DNA from 3 places in the Arthrobacter sp. FW306-1B-G06A genome. Region 1 is predicted to be linked to each of the others. Evidence: riboswitches for the same ligand, from Rfam matches in the RefSeq annotation. Region 1 holds a riboswitch; each other region holds the start of a gene.

Region 1 (9,612 bases):
GAGGCTGCCCACCGGCAAGTAGAACCGCTGCCGCCCCGGATTGTGGACCGTGGCCGGCGGATCGGCCCGGTGGATGAGGGCGAGTTCCTGGAGCTTGTTCAGGATCGGCTCGAGCGCGGCAAGGGTGGCGCCATTGATGCACTTCTTGAGTCCCGCCGCCGAGACGCTGTGGCCCGTGTCCGTGTTGGTGCATAGGTGGAGTGTCTCCAGTACCTGCATCTCCGGTTTGTTGAGCCGTTCCAAGGCGCGCTGCACGCTGACGCGGGCGCTTGCCCGCGCCGCGAGCGCAGCGAAGTCCGGGACCACCGGGGAGATGAGGTCCGGCCGCGCGGCAAACAGGGCCCGCAGCGAATCATCGCTGCGCGCTTCCAGTTCCTTGCTGAGCGCGCGAATAAGGGACATCAATTCAACGTTACAGCCAGCCGGGTCCGCCGTCGGGCTTTCCGGCTGCTCATTGCCGACGCCGCGCCCACACAGCGTCCACCACCAGCGCGGCCATCAAAATAAAGGCGAGCGGCAGCCCGTAGAGAGCGGTGGACGTGACCCACACCGGTGCCACTCCGTTGGCGAAAGCGATCCCCATGACGGCGGCTACGGAAGCCAGGGACAGGACTGCGACGACGGCGGCAACGATCGTGAGCGGGCGGCGGAAGTCGTGGGGAATCATGGAAGCAACGCTAACAGTCCCGGGCGGCATCCCCTGTTCCAGGCAAGGGTGCAGCCTGGCCGCGGGCAAAAGGCGGCGGGACCTGCCTGCGGGGGTCTCAAAGCGCGAATCGGTGGCCGGGCAGGATAACCTTGAAGCAATAGACCAACATGGTCCAGGCAGTCACCCCTATTCCCGCAGTCTCCTGCGGATGCGGTGGCGTGCCGGCTGTGTCTCGCAAGTAAGAACGAAGAAGGTTGATTACGTGCCCACCGGCAAGGTCAAGTGGTATGACAAGGAAAAAGGCTTCGGATTCCTCGCAGCAGAGGACGGCCAGGAAGTGTTTCTGCCCAAATCCGCACTGCCCGAAGGCGTAGCGGATCTCAAGGCAGGAACCCGGGTTGAGTTCGGCGTCGCCGACGGTCGCCGGGGCGCCCAGGCGCTGGGCCTCCGGGTCCTGGACAAGTTGCCTTCCATCGCCAAGGCCAAGCGCATGAACGCCCGCGAGCTCGCTCCGGTAGTCCAGGATCTCGTATCTGTACTGGACAACCTCTCCGGCACGTTGTCCGCCGGCAAGTACCCTGAAGGCGCCAAGGGCAAAGCCATCGCAGCAGCCCTGCGCAAGGTTGCCGACGAGCTGGAAGCCTAAACCTGCCATGACATCAACGGCGAAACCCCGCACCGGCATTCCTGTGTGGCGCGTCGGCAAGCCGGACGCTTTCCTTGCGGCCGCCGTCGACGTCGCCCGCAATGCGGTGGAGACCATTGCCAAGCCGGCAGAAATCGGGCCGCATATTGCCGCGCGCTCGGAAGGCGAACGCGTCGTCACGCACCTGTTCGAATCGCGGCTGGCCGGGTACGGCGGATGGCAGTGGTACGCCGTCGTGACCCGCAACTCGCGCTCCAAAGTGGTCACCGTCAGCGAGCTTGGCTTGCTGCCGTCCGAGGACTCCATCCTCGCTCCTGAATGGGTGCCTTGGGCAAAGCGCGTCCGTCCGGAGGACGAGGCTACCGCGGCCGAGGAGGCGGAGGAAGCCGGCGTCCCCGTTGACGCGGACGACGACGGCGACCCTTCCCGTGAGGACGTCGCCGCCCCGGGTGACGAACAAGAGAGCGACGACGCCGACGACATCGAGGCTGACTAGCCCTTGGCGGACCCGGCGAGTGAATTTCGTGAAGGTGGCAACTGATGTCCACCTTCAAATCGCTCGGTGTCCTTAACTACCGCATTTGGTTCATCGGTGCGCTCGTTTCCAATATCGGCACGTGGATGCAACGGACTGCCCAGGACTGGCTGGTCTTCGCCCATCTGAGCAACCACGATGCCGGGGCGATGGGCGTGACCTTGGCCCTCCAACTGGGTCCGCAGCTTTTCCTGGCGCCGTGGGCCGGACTGCTTGCCGACCGCTACAGCCGGCGCAGGCTCCTCGTCATGACGCAATCGGCCATGGCGGTCCTGAGCACGGGCTTGGGACTCCTGGTCCTAAGCGGTGCGGCCCAGTTGTGGCATGTCTACGTGTTCGCGCTCTTGCTTGGCGTCGTCTCGGCACTTGACGCCCCCGTCCGCCAGACGTTCGTGTCCGAGCTGGTCAAGGACGACTATCTTTCCAACGCTGTCGCGTTGAACAGCGCATCCTTCAACGTCGCCCGCATGATCGGTCCCGCGGTGGCCGGCGTGTTGACGGTGGCCGTGGGGCCGGGCTGGGTATTCATGATCAATACCCTGACCTTCCTCGCGATGCTTGGCGCGATCCGGGCCATTCCGCTTTCCTCCTTGCGCGTCCAACCCCGGGCCGCCGCAGGCAAGGGACGCATCCGTGAAGGGCTTCGCTACGTCCGCAACCGCCCGGACATTGTGGTTGTCCTCGTCGCGATCTTCATCATGGGCACGTTCGGACTGAACTTCGTCCTCTTCATCGCGGCCATGGTCGGCACGGAGTTCGGCATGGACGCGGGGGCATTCGGGCTGCTCAACTCGGTCATGGCGATCGGCTCCGTCGCAGGAGCATTGCTTTCCGCCCGGCGAGGGAGGCCACGCATGCGGCTCATCTTCGCGGCGGCGGGCGGGTTCGGCCTCGCGAGCGGACTGGCCGCCCTGGCGCCGAACTACACCATGTTCGCCTTGGCATTGATTCCCTGCGGACTGTTTGCCCTGACCATGATCACGAGCGCCAACGGCTACGTGCAGTCCACCACGGAACCCGTCATGCGCGGCAGGGTCATGGCACTCTACATGGCCATTTTCATGGGTGGAACGCCCATCGGTGCACCGTTCGTCGGCTGGGTGTCCAACGTCGCCGGACCCCGGTGGGCAGTGGGAGTGGCCGCTGCCGCGGGCGCCAGCACCGCCGTCGTCGGCATCGTGTGGATCATCCGCGCGCGCCAGCTGCGGCTCCGCTTCGACCGCAGCGCCGGCGGGATGCGGTTCTTCCGGATTGAGTCCCAAAGCGCGGGTCCAGCTAATAGGGACGCCGTTAAAAGGGACAGCGCCGCCCGGGATCCCCACCCGGACGACGCTGACCAGCCCTGACCGCGGGAATGCGGCAGGCCCTTACTTCTTCAGTTCGCCCACCACGAAGTCGATGCTGGCGAGCAATGCGGAGACGTCGTCCGGCTCGATGGCAACGAAGGTAGCGATGCGCAGCTGGTTGCGGCCCAGCTTGCGGTAGGGCTCCGTGTCCACGATCCCGTTGGCGCGGAGCACCTTGGCGATGGCCGCGGCGTCGATCGAGTCATCGAAATCGATCGTGGCAATGACGTTGGAGCGGTCCTCGGCCTTTGCCACGAACGGGGTGGCGTACTCGGAAGCCTCTGCCCAGCTGTAGATACGGCTTGCGGAGTCCGCGGTGCGTCCGGAAGCGAAATCCAGGCCACCGTTCTTGTTGAGCCACTGGACCTGGGCATCCAATGTCACCAAGGTGGACAGGGACGGCGTGTTGTAGGTCTGGTTGAGCTTCGAGTTGTCGATAGCCGTCTGCAGGTCCAGGAAATCTGGGATCCAGCGGCCGCTTGCCTTGATACGGGCCGCGCGCTCCAGGGCGGCGGGGGAGAAGAGTCCCAGCCACAGGCCTCCGTCGGACGCAAAGTTCTTTTGCGGGGCGAAGTAGTAGACGTCGGCTTCGGCAACATCAACATCCAGGCCGCCGGCTGCGGACGTCGCATCCACCAGGACAAGTGAACCCTCGCCGGCGTCTTGGACGCGCTTGACCGGAGCGGCGACACCCGTCGAGGTTTCGTTCTGTGGCCACGCGTACACGTCCACGCCTGCTTCGGCCTGGGAAACCGGCCGGGTACCAGGCTCGGACGTGATGATGGAGGAAGCTTCAAGGAACGGTGCCTTGTTGGTCGCCGAAGCGAACTTGGAACCGAACTCACCGAAGGAGAGGTGCTGGGCCTTCTTCTCGACCAGGCCGAAGCTGGCGACGTCCCAGAACGCGGTGGAGCCTCCAACGCCGAGAATCACCTCGTAGCCCTCGGGCGCACGGAAGAACTGGCTAAGTCCCTCGCGGACGGAGCCCACCAGGTTCTTGACGGGTGCTTGGCGGTGGGAGGTGCCGAGGATCGTTGTCGAGGCGGCGGAGAGGGCCTCGATCTGCTCCGGGCGGACCTTGGAGGGCCCGGCGCCGAAGCGGCCGTCCTTGGGCAGCAAATCGGCGGGGATGGTGATGCTGTTGTCGCTCACGGGATGCTCCAATGGTGAAGTAGCGGCCTAGATGGGTCGTGGCAGGTGGCAAGCTGCCCCTTCGACTCCCCAATTCTGCCTGACACCGCAGGCGGGGGCAGAACCGAAGGTGTCATAGTCCGCCACGTGGAAACCATTGTTCGGCCAGCTCAGGAGAGGACGGCGGACCGGACGGTGGACAAGCGCCGGAATTATCCGGAGTAATTCCAAATAAGCTAAGCTTGGAGCTGGCGAAAATACGCAAGATACTGCGCTCGAGGAGCTGAGCTGGATGACGGATCTGATCGATACCACTGAGATGTATCTTCGGACCATTTTGGAGCTTGAAGAAGAGAACATCGTGGCTCTTCGCGCCCGCATCGCCGAGCGCTTGCGGCACTCCGGCCCCACCGTTTCCCAGACGATCGGGCGGATGGAGCGCGACGGCCTGGTGATTGTGTCCAACGACCGGCACCTTGAGCTGACTGAAACGGGCCGGAAACGCGCCACCGAGGTCATGCGCAAGCACAGGCTCGCCGAACGGCTCCTGGCAGATGTCATTGGACTGGACTGGGCCTACGTGCACGATGAAGCGTGCCGTTGGGAGCATGTCATGAGTGAGCGCGTGGAACGGCGGCTCTATGAGTTGCTGGACCACCCCACTGAATCGCCCTATGGCAACCCCATTCCCGGACTCGAAGCGCTGGGTGGAGCCGCGTCCCACGCCTTTACGGATGGCGTGGTCAACCTTCTTGACGCGATGAACGAATATTCACCTGAAAACCGGGTCACCGTCAGCCGGCTGGCTGAACCGATCCAGGTGGAACCGGAACTTCTGGTCCAGTTGGACGAGGGCGGAATCCGCCCGGGCGCCAGGGTGTCCCTGGAGCGCGTAGGGGAGTACATCTCCGTTCGCGTGCCCAATATCGAGGGCGCGCTGGAGCTGCCGCCTGAGGTCGCCTCGCACGTGTTTGTCACGGTCGCCTAGCCGGCCCGGCGGGGTCGCCCGCAAAGATAACGAAATTATTACCGTGGGGCTTAATCCCCTATAGTTAAATACTGGCGCCGATACCAAAGCGTTACCTGATCCGAAGCCGAGTTCTGCCAGCGGATCAGGTGGATTAGTCCATTCACTGGCAGAAACGGAGGAACCACCATCGGCTGTCGAAAGACGGCCTTGGGGTGAAGTCCGTAGCGGAAGTGCAAACAACGCAAGGCCCCTCCGGGTACCTTGCGTTTCGTGCCCTTCGCGCGGACCGGGTCCACGATCTCTCTGGCCCGAATCCGACAGCTAACTTCGCAGGCTTGCCAGAGAGGAAAACCTTGACCACGCAGAACACCAGGGGCCGCAGGCGCGCGTCCGGTCCTACTGCTGAGCTGCGGAGCACAAGCGCCGTCGAGCACGAGCGGCCGCGCGATCCCCATCGCGAACTTCGCCGCCGCAAGGGTCCTTTGCGACAGATGGCCGAATTCGCCGCCGCGAGCGGAGCGGGACAGAAGGCCGGAGTGGCCCTCGCCACGACGGGCCTCATCCTGACAGTCGCCATGCCGGGCACCGGCGCCATGACGGCCACGGCGGATTCAAGCCAGGCCGCCTCGGCTGTGGGCACCCAGCCCGAGATTCCGGCCGCGGCAAGCGCCACGATCGACTTCAGCCGTGCCGCAGTGTCAACCACGGCGGATCCGGACAGCAAGCTCAAGCAGCTCTTGAGCGCACAGTCCGTCGGCACCATCAAGACCTCGTCCTCCAAGGGCACCCTGGGGGCGCCCCTGGACACCCTGACCACGGCCTCGCCTTTCGGCTACCGCGTGAATCCCATCACGGGCGGTTTGGGGGAGTTCCACCGCGGCCAGGACTTCGTGGCCCAGTGCGGCACCCAGGTCCATGCTGCCGCGGCCGGCAAGGTCACCTTCGCCGGCTGGCATCCGTATGGCGGCGGAAACCGCATTGTGGTGGACCATGGCAACGGCCTGGAAACCACGTACAACCATTTGTCGTCGTTCAACGTCCAGGTGGGCCAAACGGTTGGCCGAGGCGATGTCATCGCATTGAGCGGCACTACGGGCGCCTCCACGGGCTGCCACCTCCACTTTGAAGTCATGGTCAACGGCGACGTCGTTGACCCCCTGGGCTGGCTGTAGCCAATCCGATGGAAGTCTCTCGCATGCTTGTCACGCTCCGTGACCTGAATGTGACATTCAGCCAAAACTCATGTACCGTCTAACTCGCATCAACTTTTAGAGAGTTGATGCACTCGGGTGGATTGCCTAGCTCTGCCACTGCCCGAGGTTCCGTTCGCAAAACATCGTCTGGCAGAGGCGGGGGACCCACTTTTGGTCATCTTCACCGATGGCCTTGGGGTTAAGTCGCACGACTTCCGAGAGGGAGGAGTGTGGCCGGATGACTCCCATCCGAATCCGACAGCTTACCTCGCGGGCATAGGGAGAGGCCTCTTAACGTGTCTTCACGCTCTACTGTTGCGCGCCACCGTGCCGCGGTCACCAAGACCAACTCGCTTGCCGTTATCGCTAAGACTGTCGGCAGCAACGCCGGTGGCGTAGGCCGTCAGGCAGCCGTTATCGCAGCTGCTTCCGGTCTGGTGCTCACTAGCGGTATCGCAGCCAACGCTGCAGAAACCAACGTTCCCCGCGAGTCCACTTCGACCTCCGCCCTGGAAGTCCAGTCCATCGCCCAAGCCAGCATTTCGGCCGACTCCTCCGTCGCCATCAAGTACGAACGCCCGGTGGTTTCCACCGAAGCTGCTCCGGTTGTCGCAGCTCCGGTTGCCACCCAGGAAGCCGCTCCGGCTTCGCAGGCTGCCACGGGTGCCGCTACCGGCTCCTCGACGCTTTCTGTGACCGCTGCTGTTTCGCCCGCCACGAAGGTTGCCAGCGGCAAGGGCGCAGCGATTGCTGCCGCAGCTTACGCTCAGCTTGGCGTTGCCCAGGACTGCACTGCCCTGGCCTCGAACTCCCTGGCCGCTGTTGGCATCAACTTCCACGGCTGGCCGGCAGACTACCTCTCCCTTGGCCGTACGGTCAGCGCTGCTGAAGCGCAGCCGGGAGACCTGGTCTACTACCAGAACGGTGGCATGGGCATGGCCCACATCGCTGTTTACGTCGGCAACGGCATGGCAGTCCACGGCGGCTGGAACGGTGGCACCACCGCCCTTTACAGCGTCAATGTCGGCTCCGGCCCGGTCTTCATCCGCGTTGGTGGCTAAATAGCCCCGGTTACATAGCTTCACTGGAACATCCCCGCTGGTCCGCCGGTGGGGATGTCCTGTTTTAACGAGCGTGCGCTTACGTGTCCGGCACATGAACTTTGACCGACACTGCGCTGGAACCCCCGCATGGATTCGTTGATCTGGCCTTCTGGTGTTTACTCTTAGGTTGTCGATCCACAGCCCGTACATGCAGAGGGCAGCCGGCCCTCGCGCCCCTGACGGGTGCGGCCGTGAAGAGGTACGTGCATGCGCACACTCGTTCTGAATGCTGGATATGAACCGCTGGCGGTAGTAACCTTCCGCCGGGCGCTGGTCCTTGTGCTCACCGGAAAAGCGAGCGTAGTGGCCGAAGGCGACGAGCCTGTCGTCGGGCCACAAGAGATTCTCGGACGTCCTTCCGTGATTCTGCTCAATCGCTACATCCGGCCAAGGTACAACACCATCACGGCGGTCACACGCCGCGGCGTCTTGCGCCGTGACGGTCACCGTTGCGCCTACTGCGGGAAAGCAGCGCACACCATTGACCACGTCCACCCCAAATCCAGGGGCGGCGCGGATTCCTGGGAAAACCTGGTGGCAGCGTGCTTGCGCTGCAACAACGCCAAGAGTGACCACACCCCAGCCGAGATGGGCTGGAAACTGAGGTTCACTCCGGCGGCGCCCACCGGGACTATCTGGCAAATCAAGGAGCTTGAGAAACCTGCGCCCGCATGGGATCCCTTCCTCCTGCCCGAGTCGGCGGCCTGAACCGGAATTGAGCCCGCTTCCCGGGTAATCTGGGCGGGTGGACTTTGATGCGGTGATATTGGCGGGTGGCAAGTCCTCCCGCCTCGGCGGCGTGCCCAAAGCCCAGTTGAGATACGACGGCGCCACACTCCTTGAGCGCGCCGTGGCGGCCGCACGCGGTGCGGGAAGCGTCGTCGTCGTCGGCCCGGATCCCGGCACTCTGCCGGACGGCACATTGACCGCGCGGGAGGAGCCGCCCTTCGCCGGACCCGCAGCCGCGATCGCCGCCGGACTCCTCGCCCTGGGGCACGGAGGCGAAACGCAAAACGGCGAGGAGCCGTCCACGAAGCACGCGCCCTGGGTTCTCGTCCTGGCCTGCGATATGCCCCTGGCCGCCGCCGCGGTTCCGGTCCTGCTCCGGGAAGTTGCAGGCCACCAGGACACGGACGGGGCCATGTCCGTATCCGGCGACGGTAGGAAGCAGCCGCTGCTCGGGATCTACCGCGTATCTGCTTTGCAGCGCGAAGTGCAAGCTGCCGGAGAAGAACGTGGCCTGGTCAACGCTGCGGTTTTCCGCCTGCTTGCTAGGCTTGATCTGCTGGCCGTGCCTGTCCCCGCAGGGTCCACCGATGACGTGGATACCTGGGATGACGCCGCGGCGCTTGGAGTGGACGGCGACCTGCCGTGACAACAGCTGTACCGGACAGTGGAGGCGGATCGTGAAGAGCCAGGAAGAAACGCTCGAGGAATGGTGCAGGAGCCTGCTGCAAGCGTATGAGTTGGACGACGTCGAGATCGACATCAACGAGATCCTGTCCCTGGCGGGCGTTGCAGCCCATTCGGTGGTCCGGCCGGCGGCTCCTTTGACAACCTTCATTGCGGGCTTTGCGGCCGGGCTTGCCTCGGGCTCGGGACAAGCCACTCAATCTGCGTCGATGGATGCAGCCCTGGGCCTGGCACGCACGCTCGCGAAGGACTATACGAACCCCGGAACCGACGCCGGATGACGGAAGCCCCCGAGCATGTCCCGCATGCCGACCACTTGTGGGCCGAGGCGCGGCAACTTGCCTTCGATAGCGCCACGCCCATTCCCGCCGCACCCGTTGCCCTGAAGGACGCCATCGGCAGGACCCTGGCCTCGGATGTCCACGCCTTGCAGGACCTGCCGCACTACGCGTCCTCCGCGATGGATGGCTGGGCAGTCAACGGCAGCGGTCCATGGATCCTCGCCGAACCCGGCCATCGGCTGGCACCGCACCAAGCCAGCCCGATCGCCACGGGTGGCCTGATCCCGCCCGGGGCCAAGGCCGTTCTGCGGAGGGAGAGCGGGGTCCTGACCACGGACGAAGACG
Region 2 (9,612 bases), on a different contig from region 1:
GCTATCCGTGCGCGGGGCACGCCGGCCCAGCCACAGCAGCCCGGCCCCGAGGACCAGCACCGAAGGGAGCAGCCACGCGATCTGGCCGCCGAATTCGTTGTTGAACATCCGGAACAGCCCGGGAACTCCCCAGCCGTTGCCGCCCCCGACGCTGCCGGTCTCCTGGCCGCTGAGCCGGCCCAAGCCGTTGTAACCGAGCGTCAGTTCCAGGATGGAGTTGTTCTGTGAGCCGCCGATGTATGGCCGCATGTTCGCCGGAACGAGTTCGACGACGGCGAGCCACCAGCCGGCCGCGACCACCATGGCCGCCCCCGCGCCGAGCAGATGAAGCAGGCGACGCCCCACTCCACCCGGCGCGGCAACCAAGTACGCCACCGCAAATCCAGGAACCACCAGCAGGACCTGGAGTTGCTTGGTGAGGAAGCCGAAGCCAAGGAACACTCCGGCCAGCAGGAGCCAGCGCAGTTTGTTGTCCTGCATGGACCGCAGGGTGGCGTAGCCGGCGGCCGTCATGAGTAGCACCAGCAGGGCGTCCGGGTTGTTGAACCGGAACATGAGGGTGGCTACCGGGGTGATGGCCATGACGACGGCGGCGAGCAGCCCGGCCCGGTGGGCGAGCTGTGGATCGCCGGAAGCGGGGGCCGCGGCTCGCCTGACTGCCAGATACAGCAGCCAGGCCGTGGCCACGCCCATGAGCGCCTGGGGAACCAGGATGCTCCAGGAGCTCAGCCCGAAGATCCGTACCGAGAGGTCCATGATCCAGAGCGACGCCGGCGGTTTGTCCACCGTGATGGAGTTGGCGGCGTCAGACGATCCGAAGAACCATGCGGCCCAATTCTGCGAACCGGCCTGGGCCGCCGCGGAATAGAACGCGTTGGCCCAGCCGGAAGCGCCGAGATTCCAGAGATACAGGACCGCCGTTGCCAGGAGCACGAAACCGAGCTCCACGCGGTGCCGAAGGGCATGCGGGCCGCGGGTGCGGCGGGGCCGGCGGGACCGGCGGGGCGAACCGGCCCGGGCGCGGCCGCCCCCTCCGTGGGGAACGGCCGCTTCCTGCGGCGCAGTCGGCCCCACCAACAGCGGCGGCGGAGCCGGCTGCCTTGCCTCGGAGTCCGTGCCTGTGGAATAGGAAGTGGTCATCGGAATCTACTTTGTCAGCTTGTAGACCGTGGAGTTGCCCACCGTCTGGGCTTGGAAGTTCGCCTGTACCCAGGAGGCTACCTCGGAATTGCCGCCTTGGCCTCCGAACCCGCCGCCACCCATGCCGCCTCCTGCGATGTAGTAGCCGATCTGTCCCTTGGCCACCATGTCCTGGAACTCTGCCAGCGTGGGGTAGGGATCGCCGCCGTTCCAGCCACCGAGCGCGATCACGTTGGTGTTCGTGGCGAGCTCAAGGCTTGCGGCTTGGGTGGCACCGGAGACGATCGCCGACCACTTCGTGGTGGTGGATTTCAGCAGGGCGGTCAGTCCGGCGTCGGACGTTCCCTCGGAACCGGGCCCTCCCGCCGGACCCGCGCCACCAGCCGCGCCGAACCCACCGGCGCGGTTTCCGAAGCCGCCCATGGCGGAACCGCTGGGTCCCGACGTCGGGATGGAACCGGAGTGTGCTGTAGCCGCCGTCGCGAGCGTCCACGCCGCTGTTCCGAGGCCGCCGGCCAGAAGGGAAACGACGACGACGGCCGCGGCCGCTGCGTTCCGGAACCGCCCCGCCGTGTTTTGGCCGGCAAAGCGCAACGAGTCGAGGCGGAGCAGGATTGCCGCTGCCGCCACCACGCCCAGGACGACGATCACGATGCGCAACCACGGAAGCCACGAGGCGTCGCGGCCCAGGAGAACCGCGGACCAAGCCGAACTACCGAGGATGACCACGGCCAGGACGATCCTGGCCGGCCAATATCCACGGCCACGCCACAGCTCAACGCTGCCAATGCCTGCCAAGGCTGCGATTGCCGGTGCGAGCGCTACCGCGTAGTAGGGGTGGACAATGCCGCTCATGAAGCTGAAGACGCCCGCCGTCACCAGAAGCCAGCCACCCCACAGGATGAGCGCGGCACGGGTGCGGGAAGCCCGCGCTTCCCGGCGGGTGAACCATAGGCCGGCTGCCAGCAGAATCAGTGCAGCAGGGAGAAGCCAGGAGACCTCAGCGCCGAAGCTCGTGCCAAACATGCGGGTGATCCCGGCAGCGCCACCGAATCCGGCGTTGCCGCCACCGCCACCGCCGCCGCCGAAGGCGCCGAGGCCACCGAGATTGCCTCCAGCAGGGGCGCCCGCTCCGCCTCCGCCGGGCGTGCCTTCGCCCGAACCCGTGATGCGGGACAGCCCGTTGTAGCCAAAGGTCAGCTCGAGGAAGCTGTTGGTTTGCGAACCCGCCATGTAAGGCCGTGCCGATGCCGGGGTCAGCTGGAAGAGGGCGACATAACTGCCGGCTACTACTGCGATTCCGGCCAGCGCGCCGAGCAGGTGCAGCAGCCTCCGCCGCAACGGGGTCGGGGCGGCCCAGAGGTACGCGAGTCCCAGGCCTGGAACAATCAGGAAACCCTGCAGCATCTTGCTCAGGAACGCGAGGCCCACTACAGCGCCGGCAGCGGCGAGCCACTTCCAGCCCGCCCGTTCGATGGCGCGGGTAGTGAAGTACGCCGCCAGGACCAGGCAGAGAGTCAGCATGGCGTCGGGATTGTTGAAGCGGAACATGAGCGCCGCCACCGGGGTCAGTGCCAATGCCCCACCGGCAAACAAGCCAGCGCCTGGTCCGGAAACCCGCTTGACCGTCAAGTAAAGGAATCCAACGGCGGCCACGCCCATCAGCGCCTCGGGAACCAGCATGCTCAGGGGAGAGAAGCCGAAGATCCGGCCCGCCAAAGCAGGGATCCACAAGGAGGCCGGAGGCTTGTCCACGGTGATGGCGTTGCCGGCGTCGAGCGAACCGAACAGAAGCGCCGTCCAGTCCTTGGTGCCGGCTTGAATGGCCGCTGCGTAGAAGGAGTTTCCGTAACCGGTGGCCGCGAGGTTCCAGAGATACAGGAACGCGGTGGCTACGAGGAGCCCGGCGGCGGACGGCCGCACCCAGCGGGGCTGCCGGCCAAAGGCGTATCGGGTCCAGCGGGGCGTGGCGTCCGGGGTTGATGGGCCTGCCGAGTGGCGCGGTGCGTCGGCAATCCCGACGGCGGGGCCGGCGTCAGCATTTCCGGCGGCGAGTCCTGTGCTTGCGGGAGTGATCGTGGAGGTCATGATGCTGCCGTTTCTGTGCGCGTTTTGGCTTGTGTCCTGGGTTCAGCCGACGGCGCCGCAGGCTGCCGGAAGACCCAAAGGCGGAACAACAGGAAGCGGACTGCCGTGGCGGCGAGGTTCGCTGCGACCACGGTGAGAAGCTCGCCCCAGCGGTCCGGCGTCGTCGTACTATGCACCAAGGCGAGTGCCCCGGAGGTGAGTGCGAGGCCGATCCCGAAGACGATCAACCCCTCGAAGTGGTGCCGAACGGGATTGCCGCCCTGGATGCCGAAGGTGAAGCGACGGTTGGCGCCGGTGTTGGCGATGGCCGTGACGAGCAGCGCCAGGAAGTTCGCCAGCTGCGGGTCCATGAAGCCGCGGCAGAACAGGAAGATGAGCACATAGGCGAGGGTGGACGCAGCGCCGATCGCGGCGAACCGGACCAATTGCCCGAATAGGCTGCTGCGCGGGCTTTGCTCGGCGATGCGGGACGACGCCGGGAGCGGCCCGCGTGCAAGTGCCGCCCGCAGTTCCGGAATGGGGATGCGGCCCGAGACGAGATCCCGGGTGAGCCGGACCATGCCGCGGATGTCGGCCAGGGCGGTCCGCACCACGTCGACGCTGGAATTGGGATCGTCGATCCAGTCGACGGGAACTTCGTGGACCCGGAGCCCGCAGCGTTCGGCGAGGACCAGGAGTTCGGTGTCGAAGAACCACGAATTATCCATGGTGTGCGGGAGGATCTGCTGGGCGACGTCTGCCCGGATCGCTTTGAAGCCGCACTGGGCATCGCTGAAGCGGGCACCCATGAACGAGTGCAGCATCAGGTTGTATCCGCGCGAAATGAACTCGCGTTTGGGGCCGCGGACGACCCGCGAGTTACGGGTCAGTCGGGTGCCGATGGCGAGGTCCGAATGGCCGGAGATCAGCGGCGCCAAAAGGGGCGCCAGTGCGGCGAGGTCAGTGGAAAGGTCAACGTCCATGTAAGCCAGAACGGGCGACGGCGATGCAAGCCACACCTTGCGAAGGGCGTTGCCGCGTCCCTTCTCGTCAAGGTGGACAACCGCGAGCTCAGGCAGTTCCCGGGCTACGCGCTCCGCGATTTTCAACGTGCCGTCCGTGCTCGCGTTGTCCGCCACGGTGATGCGGAAGCCATGCGGGAAGGATTCGCGCAAGTGGCCGTGAAGCCTGCGCAGGCACTCTTCGAGATCGCGTTCCTCGTTGAAGACGGGGATGGTGACGTCGAGGACGGGGATGGCGGTGTGGGTGTCCACGGGGGCGCGCAGCCCCGTGCTGCGCTGGATGGGAGTGCTGGGTTGGACGGGAAGGCCCGGCGGCACCACCGCGGGGTCCTTCAGGGTTCCGGAGGTGGATTCGATGAGCGTCATGTATCCAGAGTGCCGTTGCCGAATATGAAGGCTTTAGGCGGAACCTGTGACGTGGCTGTGGATGTGTGACCAGCGTGGCGCATCACTTGCCTGGCCAAGAAACGGAGAGGCCCGTCCCGGAAGGGACGGACCTCGACGTACTTTGTGGTTGGCTCTTGGCTTAGTACCAGTTGTGGGCCAAGTGGAAGGACCATGCCGCGGACGGCGATCCGTAGCGTTCCTTGATGTAGTTCAGGCCCCAGCGGATTTGCGTCTGGTAGTTGGTCTGCCAGTCGGCGCCTTCGGACGCCATCTTTTCGGCCGGCAGCGACTGCCCAATGCCGTAAGCGCCACTGGAGGCGTTGGTGGCAGTGGTGCGCCAATCCGATTCCTTGTTCCACAAGGTGATCAGGGCCGACATTTCGCCCTGGCCCCAACCGTAGGAGGGAAGGATGCTTGCGGCGTAGGCCTGGGCGCCGGAGGGATCATCGACGGCGACGGGTGCAACCGGTGCCGCTGGAGCAGGGGGTGCAGCGGGTGCGGCCGGTGCGGCAGCCTGGGGCGCGACGGCGGCTGGAGCGGGCGCGGCCGCCTGGCTTGGCGTCGACGCAGTGCTCGGCTTGGGGCTCGCGCTTGCGCTCGCCGACGGCGTGGCGGTGGCCGAAGGCGTGGCTGAGTGATCCACCGTGCGGGATTCGGACGTGCGGCTCATGTCCTGGGCGTTGATGGCTTGTCCGGCGGCCTGGGTGGCAGCGCCTGCGCCGAGGAACACGGCAACGACGCCGGCAACAACTGCCATGCGCTGGCCGGTGCCGAGGTTCGAGGCGGCTCGCCTCAGCGTGGAACGTGACTTGTTTCTCCGGGCAGGTTCGCCGCGGTGGCGCGCAACAGGGCGCGACTGATCCTTGGAATCAGACATGGTGATTGCCTCTCGACGCCTGCGGAGTTAGCTGTCGGATTCGGATGAGGTCATCCGGCCGTGGCCACAGCGGAACGTGGCGGCACGGCTTCACCCCTAGGGCTGGCTCAACATGAGCGCTTGCCCGGAGACCTGGGTCCCCCGTCTCTGCCTGGACTGTTGGGCACCGGGGAGTGGCAGAGCTCGGCGCCTACCCGGCGGTGGCCGGAATGATCCAGCGCACCTATTCGACGGTACAGGAGGATCCAGCTTAAGTCACATTTAGGTAACGGAGATCACGACGCCGGTGCGTCGACTTGCGCGCGCCGCGCACCGGCGTCGTACTCTTCTGGTTCGCCCGTCAGGCCGGGGCAGTCCTGAGCGCCGGGAGCCGCACCGCGAACTCCGTCCGGCCAGGCCGCGACGCCACTTCGACCGTGCCGCCGTGCGCCTGAACGATGGATTCCACAATGGACAAGCCGAGGCCGGAGGTGCCCTCGGAGCCGGACCGGGCGGCGTCGGCACGGGCAAAGCGGGAGAAGATCCTGCCCTGGAATTCAGGCGGGATGCCCGGGCCGTTGTCGGTCACGGTCACCACGGCGCTGCCATCGGCGGAGCGCATCACGCCCGTGACCACGGTGGTTCCCGCCTCGGTGTGCTTGCGGGCGTTGGAGAGCAGATTCGCCAAAACCTGGTGGAGTTGGGTGGTGTCGCCGCGGACCGTGAGGGGCTCATCCGGGAGCTTGAGCTGCCAGATGTGCTCGGGGGCCATGACTTTCTCGTCGCTGACGGTCTCGATCACCAACTGCGTGAGGTCCACATCGGTGAATTCCGGGGCCTTCCCTTCGTCCAACCGGGCCAAGAGAAGGAGGTCCTCCACGAGGGTGGTCATGCGTTCGGACTGGCTCTGCACCCGGCCCAGCGACTTGCGCCCGTCTTCGGTGAACGTCTCGGTCATGCGCAAGAGTTCGGTGTAGCCGCGGATGGCGGTCAGCGGAGTGCGTAGTTCGTGCGACGCATCCGCGACGAACTGGCGCACCTTGGTTTCGCTTTGCTGGCGGGCCTCGAGGGCGCTCGAGACGTTGTCCAGCATCAGGTTCAAAGCATGGCCGACGCTTCCCACTTCGGTGCTCGGATGGGCCGCCGACGCCGGAACACGCACCGCGAGGGCCACTTCACCGGCGTCAAGCGGAAGTTTCGACACCTTGGTGGCGACGTCGGAGAGTTGCTCCAAAGGCCGCATGGTACGGCGGATCAGCACGGTTCCGGCCAGCCCGATCAGGACCAGTCCGCCCAAGGAGACCAGCACCATGGTCCAGACGAGGGAGGCCTCGGTGTCCTCTTTCGAGGCGAGAGGGAGACCTGTGATGACAACATCGCCGTATGGAGTTTCGGTGGCCACCAGCCGGTAGCCGCCAGTGGACAGCGTGCGATCAACCGGGCGGCCATCGGACGGGAGCGCCGACAGGATTCGGGCGTCGCTGGGCGACAACGGCGCACGTGTGGCATCGGAGGACAAGAAGCCGGCATCGCTGCTCACCTGGCCTGCAAGGATGCGTGCATTGAGCGTGCCGATGCTCTGGCCGCGCGGGTCCAGCGGGTCCGGACGGCCGCCAGGGTTGCCTTGCGGCGGGCGGCCGTGGGAGGCCTGCATCAATTGCTGATCGAGCTGCTTCGTGAGGAACACATCCATGGAGGCATAGCTGACCACCCCGACTGCACCGCAGATGGCCACAAGGAGTGCCATGGAGAGAAGGATCAAGCGCGTGCGCAAGTGCCAGGTTGAAGGATTGAACCAGCTATGGTCGGTCTGGCGGGGGATACCCGAGAGTGCGGACATTCGGCGCCCCGGCTATTCGGCAGGCTTGATGACGTAGCCTGCTCCGCGCACCGTGTGGATCATGGGCGGGTGGTTGGCCTCGATCTTCTTGCGCAGGTATGAGATGTAAAGCTCCACGATGTTGGCTTGGCCGCCGAAATCGTAGTCCCACACGCGGTCCAGGATCTGGGCCTTGCTGACCACGCGCTTGGGGTTCTCCATGAGGTAGCGCAGGAGCTCGAACTGGGTCGCCGTGAGCGGGATGTCCTCGCCGCCGCGGGTAACTTCACGCGTGTCGACGTTCAGGGTCAAGTCGCCCACCACCAGCTCGGCGGTGTCCATCGCGGCCACCCCCGAGCGTTGGACCAGACGGTGCAGGCGCAACAGGACTTCCTCCATGCTGAAGGGCTTGGTGACATAATCGTCGCCGCCGGCGGCCAACCCGACGATGCGGTCCTGTACGTCGTCCTTGGCGGTGAGGAAGAGCGCAGGCACCTCCGGCGCAAAGGCGCGGATCCTGCCGAGCAGCTCGACGCCGTCGAACCCTGGAAGCATCACATCCAGCACCAGGACGTCCGGTCGGAAGTCCTTGGCGAGCTTTACCGCAGCGGGACCGTCGCCCGCCACCGCCACCGACCAGCCCGCCATGCGGAGGCCCATGCTCATGAGCTCGGCGAGGCTGGGTTCGTCGTCAACCACAAGGGCACGGATGGGGGAACCGTCCGGGTGGCTGAGTTGCGGAAGGTTGTTGGTCATGGAGTGCGAGGATGCCATGGGACAACTCTCCAATCTGCCGGTTTGCCAGTGCTTTGCCGTTGCTGTGAGCACCCTGTGAGTCCCAGCCTAGCCACCTGTCCGGAGGTTGTGGCGGTTCTGCAGGTCACAGGGAAGCCTTCAGTTCGACACAGCCAACGCACAGCAAAGCGGCTGACGCTGTTTGGGACAAGAACAATCACGACCAAACAGTCTCGATTTCGATGGAGAACACCATGGATCAGCAAAACAACCCCTCCGTACCTGGTTCCGAGCCGGAGAACGGACACCCGCAGCCGGTGATCCGCCCCCTTGATGATTTTGCGCAGGCTGGTGCCGGGCAGCCGGCCGCCGGGTGGGGTGCTCCGCAGCCGCCGGCGAACCAGCAGCCGGCCGCCGGGTGGGGTCCTCGGCAGCCGCCGGCGAACCAGCAGCCGGCCGCTGGGTGGGGTGCTCCGCAGGCGCCGGCGAACCAGCAGCCGGCCGCCGGGTGGGGTGCTCCGCAGCAATACAACGCCGGACAGCCCCGACCTTCCTTTTTCAAGAATTGGAGCCTGAAGAAGGGGCTCATTGTTGGCGGCGTCGCGGTGGTGGTCGCTGCTGCGGCAGGAGCCGGTGCATATGCCGCCGGCAACGGGACCGCGGCCGCGGATACCACCAACGCGCAGGGACCTGGGGCCGGGCAGAACGGCCAGGGCGGATTCGGTGGCCCGGGCGGCACGAACGCAGGCCCTGGCGGGCTCGGCGTCGGCATGGGCGGCCTGAACGCCGCGGTCCACTCGGAATACGTGGTCCTCCAGAACGGCAGCTATGTCACCATGGCGGGTCAGTTGGGTACGGTCACCGACATCTCAGCGAGTTCCATGACCGTCAAGAGCGAGGACGGGTTCACGAAAACCTATGCGCTGGGAACGGACGTCGTGGTAGCTGAAGGCCTGCGGCAACGTGGAAGCGGAAGCGGCGGCACCACCCTGACCCTCGCCGATGTGAAATCCGGATCCAGCGTGAGGGTCACTGCGCTCAAGGAATCGGACAAGTACACGGCCCAGTCCATCCAGATCGTTACTGCCACCACATCAAGTACCCAAGGAACCGGCACCACCAACTAGTCCCCACCGCCACCCTCGCCTCGCAAGTCCCCACCGGGTCCCGGCCTTCGCAAGCTCAGGCAGGGACCCTCGCCGGCGTGGCCCCACGGCCAGGGAACCCTAGCGGCGTGGGCCCACGGAGCTGATGTCGTTACGGGCCTTCAAAACGACATCCAGTGCGAGCGCGGCGTGAGGCTAGGGCCATTGCGGGGGTCCTAGCAGACGATTTGCCAAAGAATTTTCACGAGATGCCGATCCAGGATTGGACAAGGGTTGTTTCATATCTCGAGATTCAAAGGCAAGCGCGTGACGTGGCTTGAGATTCAGAAAACGGCAAATCCATCAAATTTTATTCGAATATTGCGCCAAGAATAGCCAGTGTGACGAACGAGAATGGGTCACATTTGGACATGTGTGAATTGTGATGTGCGGCACAATAGTCCGATTCGTCTCAAAATGTGGACGGTCCGGCCCTTTGTT
Region 3 (9,612 bases), on a different contig from region 1:
GGAGATCGAGGACGCCGACCGCAACGGCGAGCTGCTGCCCGTGCTCGAACTCCTTTACGACAGCGACGGCTCCGTTCAGGATGTGGCCTCGAAGCTCCACCTGCACCGCAGCAGCATCTACAACCGACTGGCCAGGGTCCGCCAGCTTATCGGAGCGGATCCGCTGAATGGCGCCACCCGGCTCGAACTCCACGCAACGCTCAAGGCGCGCCGCTGGGCTGGCCGACCGCGGATTTGAAGCGCAGGTACCGGAAACCGCGCTGGCCTACTTGTTGAACTGCCTCAACTGAAGGCTGCAGCGCCAGCGGTCCGGGCGGTGCTGAATCATCTGCGTCCGGGTGTTCCGGCAGCATCGTCCGTGCCACTCGACGGCAAATGCTCGATGCCCTCCCATCCTCACTGCAGTGCCTTGGTTGCTGCGTCCAGAATCGACCCAAGATCGACGCCCGGTTGGGTAGGCGGTGGCGTCGGTGTGGGGCTGGCCGGGGTCAGCGGCTTCCAAGAACCTGTGGGTGCGGGAGTCGGAGACGCTGGATCCGTCGGATCCGGTGTCGGGGTTGGGCTAGCGGGTCCGGTCGGACCGGGGCTGGGAGCCGGCGCAGGCTGGGCCGGAACCGGGGTGGAAGGAACAGGCGCCGGGGTGAGGCTTGGGGGCAGCGCTGACGGGAGGGCCGGAACCTGAACGGAGATCGATGGTGCAGGGACGCTCGACGATTCGACAGCTGCCGGTCCTTGCGGCGAATGCTGCGCCGGGTCCCCGGCCTGGCCGGACTTGGCGCTCGGGGTAGCTGCCGAAGGTGATCCCGCAGCGCTGGGGGAGGTGCTTGGCGTCGTGGAAGGAGCGCTGGATTGCGTGGAGTCCTGGCTGTCTGCGCTGGCAGCGTCCTGGGCGCGGGATTCCTGGCCGAAGAAGGGCAACTCGAGGGCTTGTCCCAGGGAGCCGGCGGCCAACAAGATGCCTAGGGCACCTGTCACCACTGCCATTCGGTTGCTCATCGTCCGGACGGCGGCGGCCTTCTTGAGGACGGCGTGTGGTTCACGGCTGAAGGAGGAACCGGTAAGGGGCGCCGGACCGGCGCCGGCGCGGGTTGCCGCGGGAAGTGCCGTTGTGGCTGCGTTCTCGGTTTTGGCCGACTCTGCTGTCGCGCGAGCCAAGGTCGCAGCAGACACCGTCGGTATGGCCGCGGTGGCAGGTTCTGCCGCCGCAGCAGGCACTGTTTGTATGGCCGCAGTTTCGCTGGCTTCGGAGGCCCGCTTCCGTTCGGCCGCCCGGGCGGCCGCGCGCGTGGTGGGCGCCGCCGTCGTCGGTGTTGCCGTGGGGGTGGGCGCCGCCGTCGAACTCAAAGGTTCGGAAGCCGGCGCAGCGATGAACGGTTCGCTGTCTGTGGCCCGACGACGTCCGGTTGGTTTGGTGCTCTCGCCCGCCACTTGGGCACGGCGAGGCTGATCCATGGTTGGGGACATGGTGATTGCCTCTCAACGCCTTCGAGGTTAGCTGTCGGGTTCGGACGAGGCCGTCCGGCCGCGCGTGGCGGCTTCACCCCAAGGGCCTGAAGTGGGCCCGGAGACTCTGGGTCCCCCGTCTCTGCCGCGGGTCTGGCGGATTCCGGGTTGCGGCAGAGCTCGGCGTCAACCCGGAAGCGGCCCGGCTGGGGACTGGGTCGCCCCTCGACGTTACAACAGCCGGCATGCAAAGTCACATTTGAATAACGGGCGCGGTGACCCGTTTTTGCCCGGCCTGGCCGGCGATGAGTCCCGCGACGTGTTCGGCGTCGCGGCCGACCCCACCCACGAGGCCGGAGGTCAACCCGTATTGGAAGGGCATGCCCACAAAGAACAGTCCTGGGAGTTGTTCCACGGCGCCCCGGAGGGTGAGCGGCCAGCCGTCCCCATCCGTGGGAAGTCCTTGGATCCAGCCAAAGTCCGGTTGGTAACCAGTAGCCCAGATGACCGTGGACACCGGTATCGCGTGACCTTCATCGGTCAGGGGTTGGCCATCGCGCGTGCCCTTCAGGCGTGGTAGGCGGGTGACTCCCGCGGCGTCGAGCTCCCGCGTTGAGGTCCGGATCAGTGGCGCGCCGTGCTGGGTGAACCCGAGCGCGACCTTGCGGCCGATAGGGGTGGATCTGTTCAGCACCTTGTGGATGAAGAGCCACCAAAGCCCGCCGGCGTATCGCGTCACGGGGCCTGGAATGTGGAACGGAGGGTTTCCTGCGATGTAGGTGCGGTGCGTGAGTGCGAGCTCCAAGGCGATTTCGACGCCGGAGGTGCCGGAGCCGACCACCAGGACATCTCCGGGCGGAATTGAGTCCGGGTTGGAGTATTCCGCTCCGTGCAGTTGGTGGATGCCGGGATCGAGATCCCTGGCGAACGCCGGGACCCGTGGCTGTGTATTCGGGCCCGTGGCAACAACAACGTTTCTCGCCAGGATCGACCCGGTGCTCGACTGCACCCGGAACCGGCCGTCCTCCCGCTCGATGCCGACGACGCGGGCGCCATGGCGTACCGGGAGTTCCCAGTTCGTGGCGTAATTCTCGAGGTATTCGGCCATGGCGTCTTTGCCGGGAAAGGTCCCCCGGGCGGCTGGAAACGGCAGGCCGGGAAGGGAATCGTGCTGCGCCGGGGTGAAGAGACGCAAGGAATCCCATCGGCTCCGCCACACGTCGCCGACGCGGGCCTGCGAGTCCAGGATGAGGAAATCTTGCCGGTGCTTCTTCAGGTGGTATCCGGTGGCGAGGCCCGCCTGCCCGGCGCCCACAATTACCGTGTTCACTGCCTCATTGCTGTCCATCGCGAAGCCTCCTGAGGTGTCCGAGGTCACTAGAATAGCATTCCACTAACTGGAATGATATTCTTTTTTCGTGGAAATCCGGCACAATGACAGGCGCTTAGCTCAAGCTGTCGCAACCAAAGCTGCCGTGGTGGAGGCCGCCCGTCAGCTGTTTCTGAGCAAAGGGTATGTGGCCACCACTATCGGGGCCGTTGCCGAGCAAGCAGGTGTGGCCGTCCAGACCATCTACAACTCCGTGGGCAACAAGGCTGCGCTGCTCTCCGCCGTGGTCGACGCGACGGCTGCGGGTCCGGATGCTCCTCGCACCGTGCCGGAGACCATGCGCGAGCGGACTGCCGCAGCCGCCGACGCCGGAGCGGTCCTGGCGCTGTTGGCCGACTGGTTTGCCGAGGTGAATCCGCGGAGCACCCAATTGTTCACCGTCATGCGGCAGGCCTCCGCCGTCGACGCCGAAGCCGCAAAAGTGGAGCGGGACCGGGCCGAAACCCGGCTACGGAACTATGCGGAAGCTGCGGCCGCGCTCAGGCGGCGCGGGGCACTGAGCTCCGGCATGAGCGACGAGCAAGCCGCTGCCGTGATCTGGTCGGTGGGTCATCCGGACACCTACCGGTCACTCGTGCTGGACTTCGCCTGGGGATTGGACCGCTACCGGGATTGGGTCCACGCTGCGCTCAAGGCCGCCCTCGCGTAGCTTTTCTACTTGTTGCTTTCCTCTTCCGCCGCGGCCGTCTTCTTCTGGGTTTCCAGCCACGCCATGATGTCCGCGAGCCTGATGCGCCGATGCGTGCCGCGGTATTCCACCGGGATTTCGCCACGGTCAGTCATGTTCCGCAGGTAGGTGTGCGAGATTCCCGCGAGTTCGGCCGCTCTCGACGTCGTGAGCATTTCCTCGACGCTGCTCACGGTCACAGCTTCACCTCGGCCCAGCCTGCCAAGGAGGTCGACGACGGCGTCCCTCGCCTCATCCGGCAGCCGGTGGACCGTGCCATCCACGAAGACGGTGATGTCGTTGCTGTCCTGGAGTGAGCGCGCCAGGTTACGGGCGTCGTCCGCGGGCAAGCCAGGCGTCACGCGGGGAGCTATCAATGCCATGGCAGAAGCCTAGCCGCGCTCAAGGCTGTGCGGTTACGCCGCCGTGTTAGATTCACGCCTATGGTCAACTACCCCGCCAATCCGGATCCCGCGCTCGCCGTGGCCGCGGCAATCGATCTACTGGTGCGGCAAGGCTATGACGCGACCTCCGTGGACGATCTTGCCGATGCCGCAGGGATCAGCCGGAGCACGCTTTTCCGCAAGTTCGGCTCCAAAGAGGACATTGTTTTCGCTGATCACGACCGTATTCTGGCGCGGGTCCAGGACCTCCTTGCGCGGACGACGGCGGATCCGTTGCGTGCCGTCGTGGATGCCGCGCTCTTGGTTTTTGGCCACCATGTGGGCAACTGGAGAACCTCCCTCGCCCGCTACGAGCTTCTGCATCAAGTGCCGGCTCTTCGTGACCGTGAACTGGTCATGACGCATCGCTATCAACGGGCTTTCCGGAATCATCTTCTTTCCGCGCTGCCCGAGGGCGAAAGCCGCGAGGTCACGGCCGTGGCCTTTGCCGCGTCGGTGGTTGCTGTGCACAACAGCGTCCTGCGCCAATGGCTGCGGGCGGTTTCTGCTGGCGAACGCGAGGCGGATGCGGAGCGCAATGTGCGGGAAGCTGAAGCCGAAGAGCTGGCCGCGCGGCTCGGGCGTGAATTGGGCGCGTTGGCGGACACTTTCGCCCATGTTTCAACCGGCGAGGCGGGTAGCGACGCAGCCGGTGCCGCGTCCGCGCCAGGCGGCCGGCCCGCCGTCGTGGTTGCTGTCCTCGATCCGGCAGCGGGTACAGAACGGATCCTTCAAGCGGTTCGGGACGCCCTGGCTTAGTTCGATCCAGCAGAATCCATGGTGGAACTGAGTTCCTTGACATGAAACTGAGTGTCAGCGCATGCTGGGAGTCGTAGATCGCAACCCCGAGCGAGGATCCCCCATGACGACGATGTCCAACAGCGCTTCCGAGGAACTGGATGCCATATTCCCGGTCGGCGCAGCTTTTCCGGCCGGCACCATGGAGCCCGAGTATGTCCTGAACGAATCCCTGGACCCGGACCCGGCGTCCGTCTTCAAGGACGTTAGCCGCGAAGACCGCGCCTACTGGGACCGCGCTCGGACCTTTGTCCAGGACGACGTGCTCCCGGTCATCGCGGGGTACTGGGAGCGCGCGGAGTATCCGCTCCATCTGGTGAAGCGCCTGGGTGAACTTGATCTGCTGCGCGACGGAATCAACGTCGACGGGTTCCCGGCCATGAGCAAAACCGCCGCCGGACTGGTCACCATGGAACTGAGCCGCGGGGACGGCTCCATCGGCACGGTGGTCGCTGTCCAGGGCGGCTTGGCTTTGCGGTCCGTGGCGGAATGCGGTTCCCCAGAGCAGCAGGACCGTTGGCTTCCCGCGCTTTCCCGGGCCGAGGAATATGGCGCTTTCGCCTTGACCGAGCCCGCGCACGGTTCCGATTCGGTGGGACTCGAGACGACTGCGACCGCCGTCGATGGCGGCTATGTGCTCAACGGTGAAAAGAAATGGATCGGCAACGGCTCAATCGGCGGGCTGACCGTCGTCTGGGCCCGTGGCGACGACGGGCAGGTTCACGGATACCTCGTCCCCCAGGATTCCCCCGGGTACTCCGCCACGACCATTGACGGCAAGCTGTCACTCAGGGCAATCTGGCAGGCACACATCCGCCTTGAGGATGTCTTCGTCCCGGCGGAAAACGCGCTCCCGGGTGCCCGGAGTTTCAAGGACACAGCCCGGGTGCTCTTGGCGACCCGGCTGGGAGTGGCCTGGTCCGCCGTCGGGCACGCCACTGCCTGTTACGAAACCGCGGTGCAGTACGCGGCCCAACGCCGGCAGTTCGGCCGCCCACTGGCCGCTTCGCAGATTGTGCAGGAGCGACTTGCCCGGATGCATTCGGAGCTCGCCACCATGCAGCTCATGGTCATGCAGATGACCAAGCTGGACGAAGAGGGCGTGCTGACTCCCGCGCAGGCGGCGCTCGCGAAGTTCACCTGCACTCGCACTGCCCGCAGCATCGCCTCGAACGCCCGCGACCTGCTCGGTGGCAACGGGATCTTGTTGGCCAACCGCGTGGCCCGGCACTTCGCCGACATAGAGGGCATCCATACCTATGAAGGCACAGAGACTGTCCAAGCGTTGATCATCGGACGCTCGATCACGGGCATCTCCGCCTTCGCCTAAAACGGTATCCCCCGCCCCCGGCGCGGCCCCCCAGACGCTCGCTCAGATATGAGCCCAAAATCCCGGACGCTCGCTCGCCAATCAACGGTGAGCGAGCGTCTGGCGGGAAGCCACCGTATGTGAGCGAGCGTCTGGCGGGAGGCCACCATATGTGAGCGAGCGTCTGGCGGGAAGCCACCATATGTGAGCGAGCGTTTGAGGGGGAGGCGCCTACTCCGCGTCGAGGTCCGTTTCCAACAGTGTCACCAGGGAATCGAGGGCAGCGTCGGCGCCGTCGCCCTCGGCCCGAAGCACGACGACGTCGCCCTTCCCCGCGCCGAGCGTCATGAGCGAAAGGATACTGGCGGCGTCGAGCGCGTCATCGGCAGGCGAACCGGCCATCGCGATGGTCACTTCAACCGGGGATTCCCCCGCGGCTTCCGCAAAAATCGCCGCCGGACGGGCGTGCAGTCCGGAGCGGCTGGCGATGGTGGCGGTGCGTTCGGGCATGGTTTCTCCTTGTGTTCAGGTAGGGGGCAGTACGGCTGGGCTCAGAGCCCGAGTTCCTCGAGGATCGGCAGTTTGGCGCGGACCCAGGCCTTCGCGTCAAGCGCATCGGGTGCGCTGAGCGCCAGTCTGGCGAGCTCCTGTGCCTGTTCCAACGTCACCGTTTTGAGCACGGTTCCGACGGCGGCCAGCGAGCGGGCGGTCATGGACAGTGTGGACACGCCCAAGCCAACGAGTACGACGGCGAGGGCCGGGTCCGCGGCAGCTTCACCGCAGACGCCAACGGGTTTGCCGTTGCCTTCTTCCGCCGAGCCCGCCACTGTCAGCTGGACGAGGCGCAGGACGGCGGGCTGCCACGGGGTGTTGAGTTCGGCGAGGGGTCCGAGTTGCCGGTCGGCGGCCATGGCGTACTGGGTGAGGTCGTTGGTGCCGAGGGACGCGAAGCCCACGTGTCGGAGGACCGACGCCGAGGTCAATGCCGCGGAGGGAACTTCCACCATCACGCCGGGCGTCTTGATTCCCGCGGCATCGCACATCGACGCGAAATGGGCGGCCTCGGCGGCGGTCGAGATCATGGGTGCCATGACCCACACCTCGGCTTCTGTTTCGTCGGCAGCGATGGCGATGGCCTCGAGCTGGCGGTCCAAAACACCGGGCGTGGTGAAGTCGGTGCGGTAGCCGCGCACACCGAGGGCAGGGTTGGGCTCGGTGGCGTCGGTGAGGAAGGGAAGGGGCTTGTCGGCGCCGGCGTCGAGGGTGCGGAGTACAACCTTTTTGCCCGGGAAAGCGTCGAACACGCCCCTGTACGCGGCGGCCTGTTCCAGCACCGTCGGTTCGGTGTCGCGTTCCAGGAAGCAGAATTCGGTGCGGAAAAGGCCCACGCCCTGCGCGCCGAGCGCGGCGGCCGCGGCAGCGTCCTTGGCGCCGCCGACGTTGGCGAGGAGGGGCACCAAGTGGCCGTCCGCCGTCGTGCCGTTTCCGTCAAAGACCGCCAGAGTGGCGGCGTTTTCGACCCATGCGAGGGCGGCCGCGCGCTGTTCTTCGCTGGGTTCGAGGGAGAGTGAGCCGGCTGCGCCGTCCACAAAGACTTCTGCGCCGTCAGGAATTTCGTCCACACCGCGGGCCGCGACGACCGCGGGCAGGCCGAGCGAGCGCGCGATGATCGCCGTATGGGACTGCGGTCCGCCGCCCGAGGTGACCAGTGCTGTCACGACGGCGGGGTCCAGCGTTGCGGTGTCGGCGGGAGCGAGGTCTTCGGCCACGAGGATGAACGGAGTGTCCGACGCCGGGATCCCTGGGGCGGGGACTCCGCGAAGTTCGGCGACGATCCGCGCGCGGACGTCCAGGACGTCGGTGGCGCGCTCGGCCATGTATCCGCCCAGGTTGTGGAGCATTTCGGACACGGAGGCGCCGGCTTCCCAGATGGCGCGTTCGGCGGAGCTGCCGTTGTTGTTGATGAGCTTGGTGGCCGATTTCAGGAGCATGGTGTCCTTGGCCATGAGCGCGGTGGCTTCCAGCACGGCCTTGCCGTCGCCGCTGGCCTTGTCCGCGCGTGCTTTGAGTTCGTCGTGGACCGACTGTGCCGCCGCTTTGAGGCCCGCGACGGCGTCTTCCGCGGTGGTGGATGCCGCTAGCTTCTCGCCCGACGGCGGTTCGCTGACTGGTTTGGGCATCTGACGGATAGTGCCAATGACGCGGCCCGGGCTAACGCCTACTCCTTGGAAATTCTGCACTGAAATCCTCTGTTCCTGCTCTCGGATCGGACCCACCGGCTGCGGCGCCTCGAGGTCCGAAAAAATCTCCTGTGACTCACTTCATATAGCGTTGCTATAGGTGCTAGGGTAGCGGCTATGAGTTTCGATGACCAGCTTCCGCCCAAAACTCGGCTGCTCCGTGCAGCTGCCGAGTTGCTGGCGAATTCGGATGGGTCGCCGGTCTCTACGCGCCAAATCACCAAACTTGCCGGCGTCACGGCGCCCACGCTTTACCACCACTTCGGCGACAAGGAGGGGCTGTTCGACGCCGTCGTTGCAGCCGGCTTCGAGGAGTACGTGGCGGGAGAGCGGGACTTCGCACCCTCCGGGGTCCCCCTGGAGGATGTCCGCCGGATGTGGGACAACCACGTCCAGTTCGGACTTACCCAACCGCACCTTTACCTGGTGATGTTCGGCAACATCCGTCCGGAAAGCAGGCCGGCCATCGTGGCTGATGCCGAGTCGCTTCTGGAGGAGATGCTGAGCAAGGCGGCCATTGCCGGGCAGATCAACGTACCCCCGCGTGAGGCGGCCAGAAGCATCCTGGCGGCCAACGTTGGCGTCACGCTCATGCTCATCGCAGAGCCTTTGGAAGACCGGAACCTCGAACTCTCCACCATGACCCGGGATTCCATGATTTTCGCCGTGTCCACGGAAACAGCCCGTGGCGCCGCAGCAGACGACTCCGGCAAGTCGTCCGTTGTTGTTGCGGCAATCGCGCTGAATGCGGCACTCCAAGCCTCGCATTCAGACCAGCTATCCAGTTCGGAACTGAAGCTGTTCCTTGAATGGCTTCACCGAATCTCCAGCAGCTCCTAGAGCTGTCCTCCTTCGATAGATATCGACTGATTCCGCATTGATGCGGGACTCACGTTAGGAATTCACACAATGGCAACAGCGTCAGTTGCGAAACCGCGCACCAGCGTGCGCGTTGGTGTCCAAAAGTTCGGAACGTTCCTCTCGGGCATGATCATGCCCAACATCGGGGCCTTTATTGCATGGGGCATCATCACCGCCCTGTTCATCCCGGCAGGGTTCTTCCCCAATGCGGACCTGGCCAAACTCGTGGGCCCCATGATCACGTACCTGTTGCCGCTGCTGATCGGCTATACCGGCGGCCGGGCGGTCCATGGCATCCGCGGCGGCGTGGTTGGAGCCGCCGCCACCATGGGTGTGATTGTGGGTACGGATATTCCGATGTTCATCGGTGCCATGCTCATGGGCCCGCTCACGGCCTGGATCATGAAGAAGCTCGACAAAGTGTGGGAGGGCCGGGTCAAGCCGGGCTTCGAGATGCTGAT

What was found. A riboswitch is a leader RNA that binds a small molecule or an ion and turns the genes downstream of it on or off. The one in region 1 is predicted to bind cyclic di-AMP.
Region 2: linked by a shared signal. The riboswitch ahead of AC3WJM_RS17815 (aggregation-promoting factor C-terminal-like domain-containing protein) and the one ahead of AC3WJM_RS00165 (NlpC/P60 family protein) in region 1 are both predicted to bind cyclic di-AMP.
Region 3: linked by a shared signal. The riboswitch ahead of AC3WJM_RS06640 (hypothetical protein) and the one ahead of AC3WJM_RS00165 (NlpC/P60 family protein) in region 1 are both predicted to bind cyclic di-AMP.

The regions. Positions count from the first base shown of each region.
Region 1 covers NZ_JBYSXB010000001.1:34,568-44,179, reverse strand. Annotated here, with positions in the region: gene AC3WJM_RS00205 (helicase-associated domain-containing protein) at 1-402, opposite strand, end outside; gene AC3WJM_RS00200 (hypothetical protein) at 452-667, opposite strand; gene AC3WJM_RS00195 (cold-shock protein) at 912-1,295, shown strand; gene AC3WJM_RS00190 (DUF3027 domain-containing protein) at 1,303-1,791, shown strand; gene AC3WJM_RS00185 (MFS transporter) at 1,836-3,176, shown strand; gene serC (phosphoserine transaminase) at 3,198-4,328, opposite strand; gene AC3WJM_RS00175 (iron-dependent transcriptional repressor DtxR) at 4,600-5,295, shown strand; cyclic di-AMP (ydaO/yuaA leader) riboswitch at 5,421-5,628, shown strand; gene AC3WJM_RS00170 (M23 family metallopeptidase) at 5,631-6,449, shown strand; cyclic di-AMP (ydaO/yuaA leader) riboswitch at 6,595-6,761, shown strand; gene AC3WJM_RS00165 (NlpC/P60 family protein) at 6,767-7,531, shown strand; gene AC3WJM_RS00160 (HNH endonuclease) at 7,781-8,281, shown strand; gene mobA (molybdenum cofactor guanylyltransferase) at 8,319-8,948, shown strand; gene AC3WJM_RS00150 (DUF6457 domain-containing protein) at 8,980-9,267, shown strand; gene AC3WJM_RS00145 (molybdopterin molybdotransferase MoeA) at 9,264-9,612, shown strand, end outside.
Region 2 covers NZ_JBYSXB010000037.1:28,020-37,631, forward strand. Annotated here, with positions in the region: gene AC3WJM_RS17800 (ArnT family glycosyltransferase) at 1-1,140, opposite strand, end outside; gene AC3WJM_RS17805 (ArnT family glycosyltransferase) at 1,147-3,228, opposite strand; gene AC3WJM_RS17810 (bifunctional glycosyltransferase family 2/GtrA family protein) at 3,225-4,595, opposite strand; gene AC3WJM_RS17815 (aggregation-promoting factor C-terminal-like domain-containing protein) at 4,756-5,493, opposite strand; cyclic di-AMP (ydaO/yuaA leader) riboswitch at 5,496-5,669, opposite strand; gene AC3WJM_RS17820 (sensor histidine kinase) at 5,834-7,312, opposite strand; gene AC3WJM_RS17825 (response regulator transcription factor) at 7,325-8,065, opposite strand; gene AC3WJM_RS17830 (hypothetical protein) at 8,281-9,153, shown strand.
Region 3 covers NZ_JBYSXB010000009.1:22,406-32,017, reverse strand. Annotated here, with positions in the region: gene AC3WJM_RS06645 (PucR family transcriptional regulator) at 1-238, shown strand, start outside; gene AC3WJM_RS06640 (hypothetical protein) at 397-1,464, opposite strand; cyclic di-AMP (ydaO/yuaA leader) riboswitch at 1,467-1,612, opposite strand; gene AC3WJM_RS06635 (flavin-containing monooxygenase) at 1,697-2,791, opposite strand; gene AC3WJM_RS06630 (TetR/AcrR family transcriptional regulator) at 2,862-3,482, shown strand; gene AC3WJM_RS06625 (helix-turn-helix domain-containing protein) at 3,488-3,883, opposite strand; gene AC3WJM_RS06620 (TetR/AcrR family transcriptional regulator) at 3,944-4,702, shown strand; gene AC3WJM_RS06615 (acyl-CoA dehydrogenase family protein) at 4,815-6,071, shown strand; gene AC3WJM_RS06610 (HPr family phosphocarrier protein) at 6,282-6,560, opposite strand; gene ptsP (phosphoenolpyruvate--protein phosphotransferase) at 6,602-8,290, opposite strand; gene AC3WJM_RS06600 (TetR/AcrR family transcriptional regulator) at 8,408-9,130, shown strand; gene AC3WJM_RS06595 (PTS mannitol transporter subunit IICBA) at 9,200-9,612, shown strand, end outside.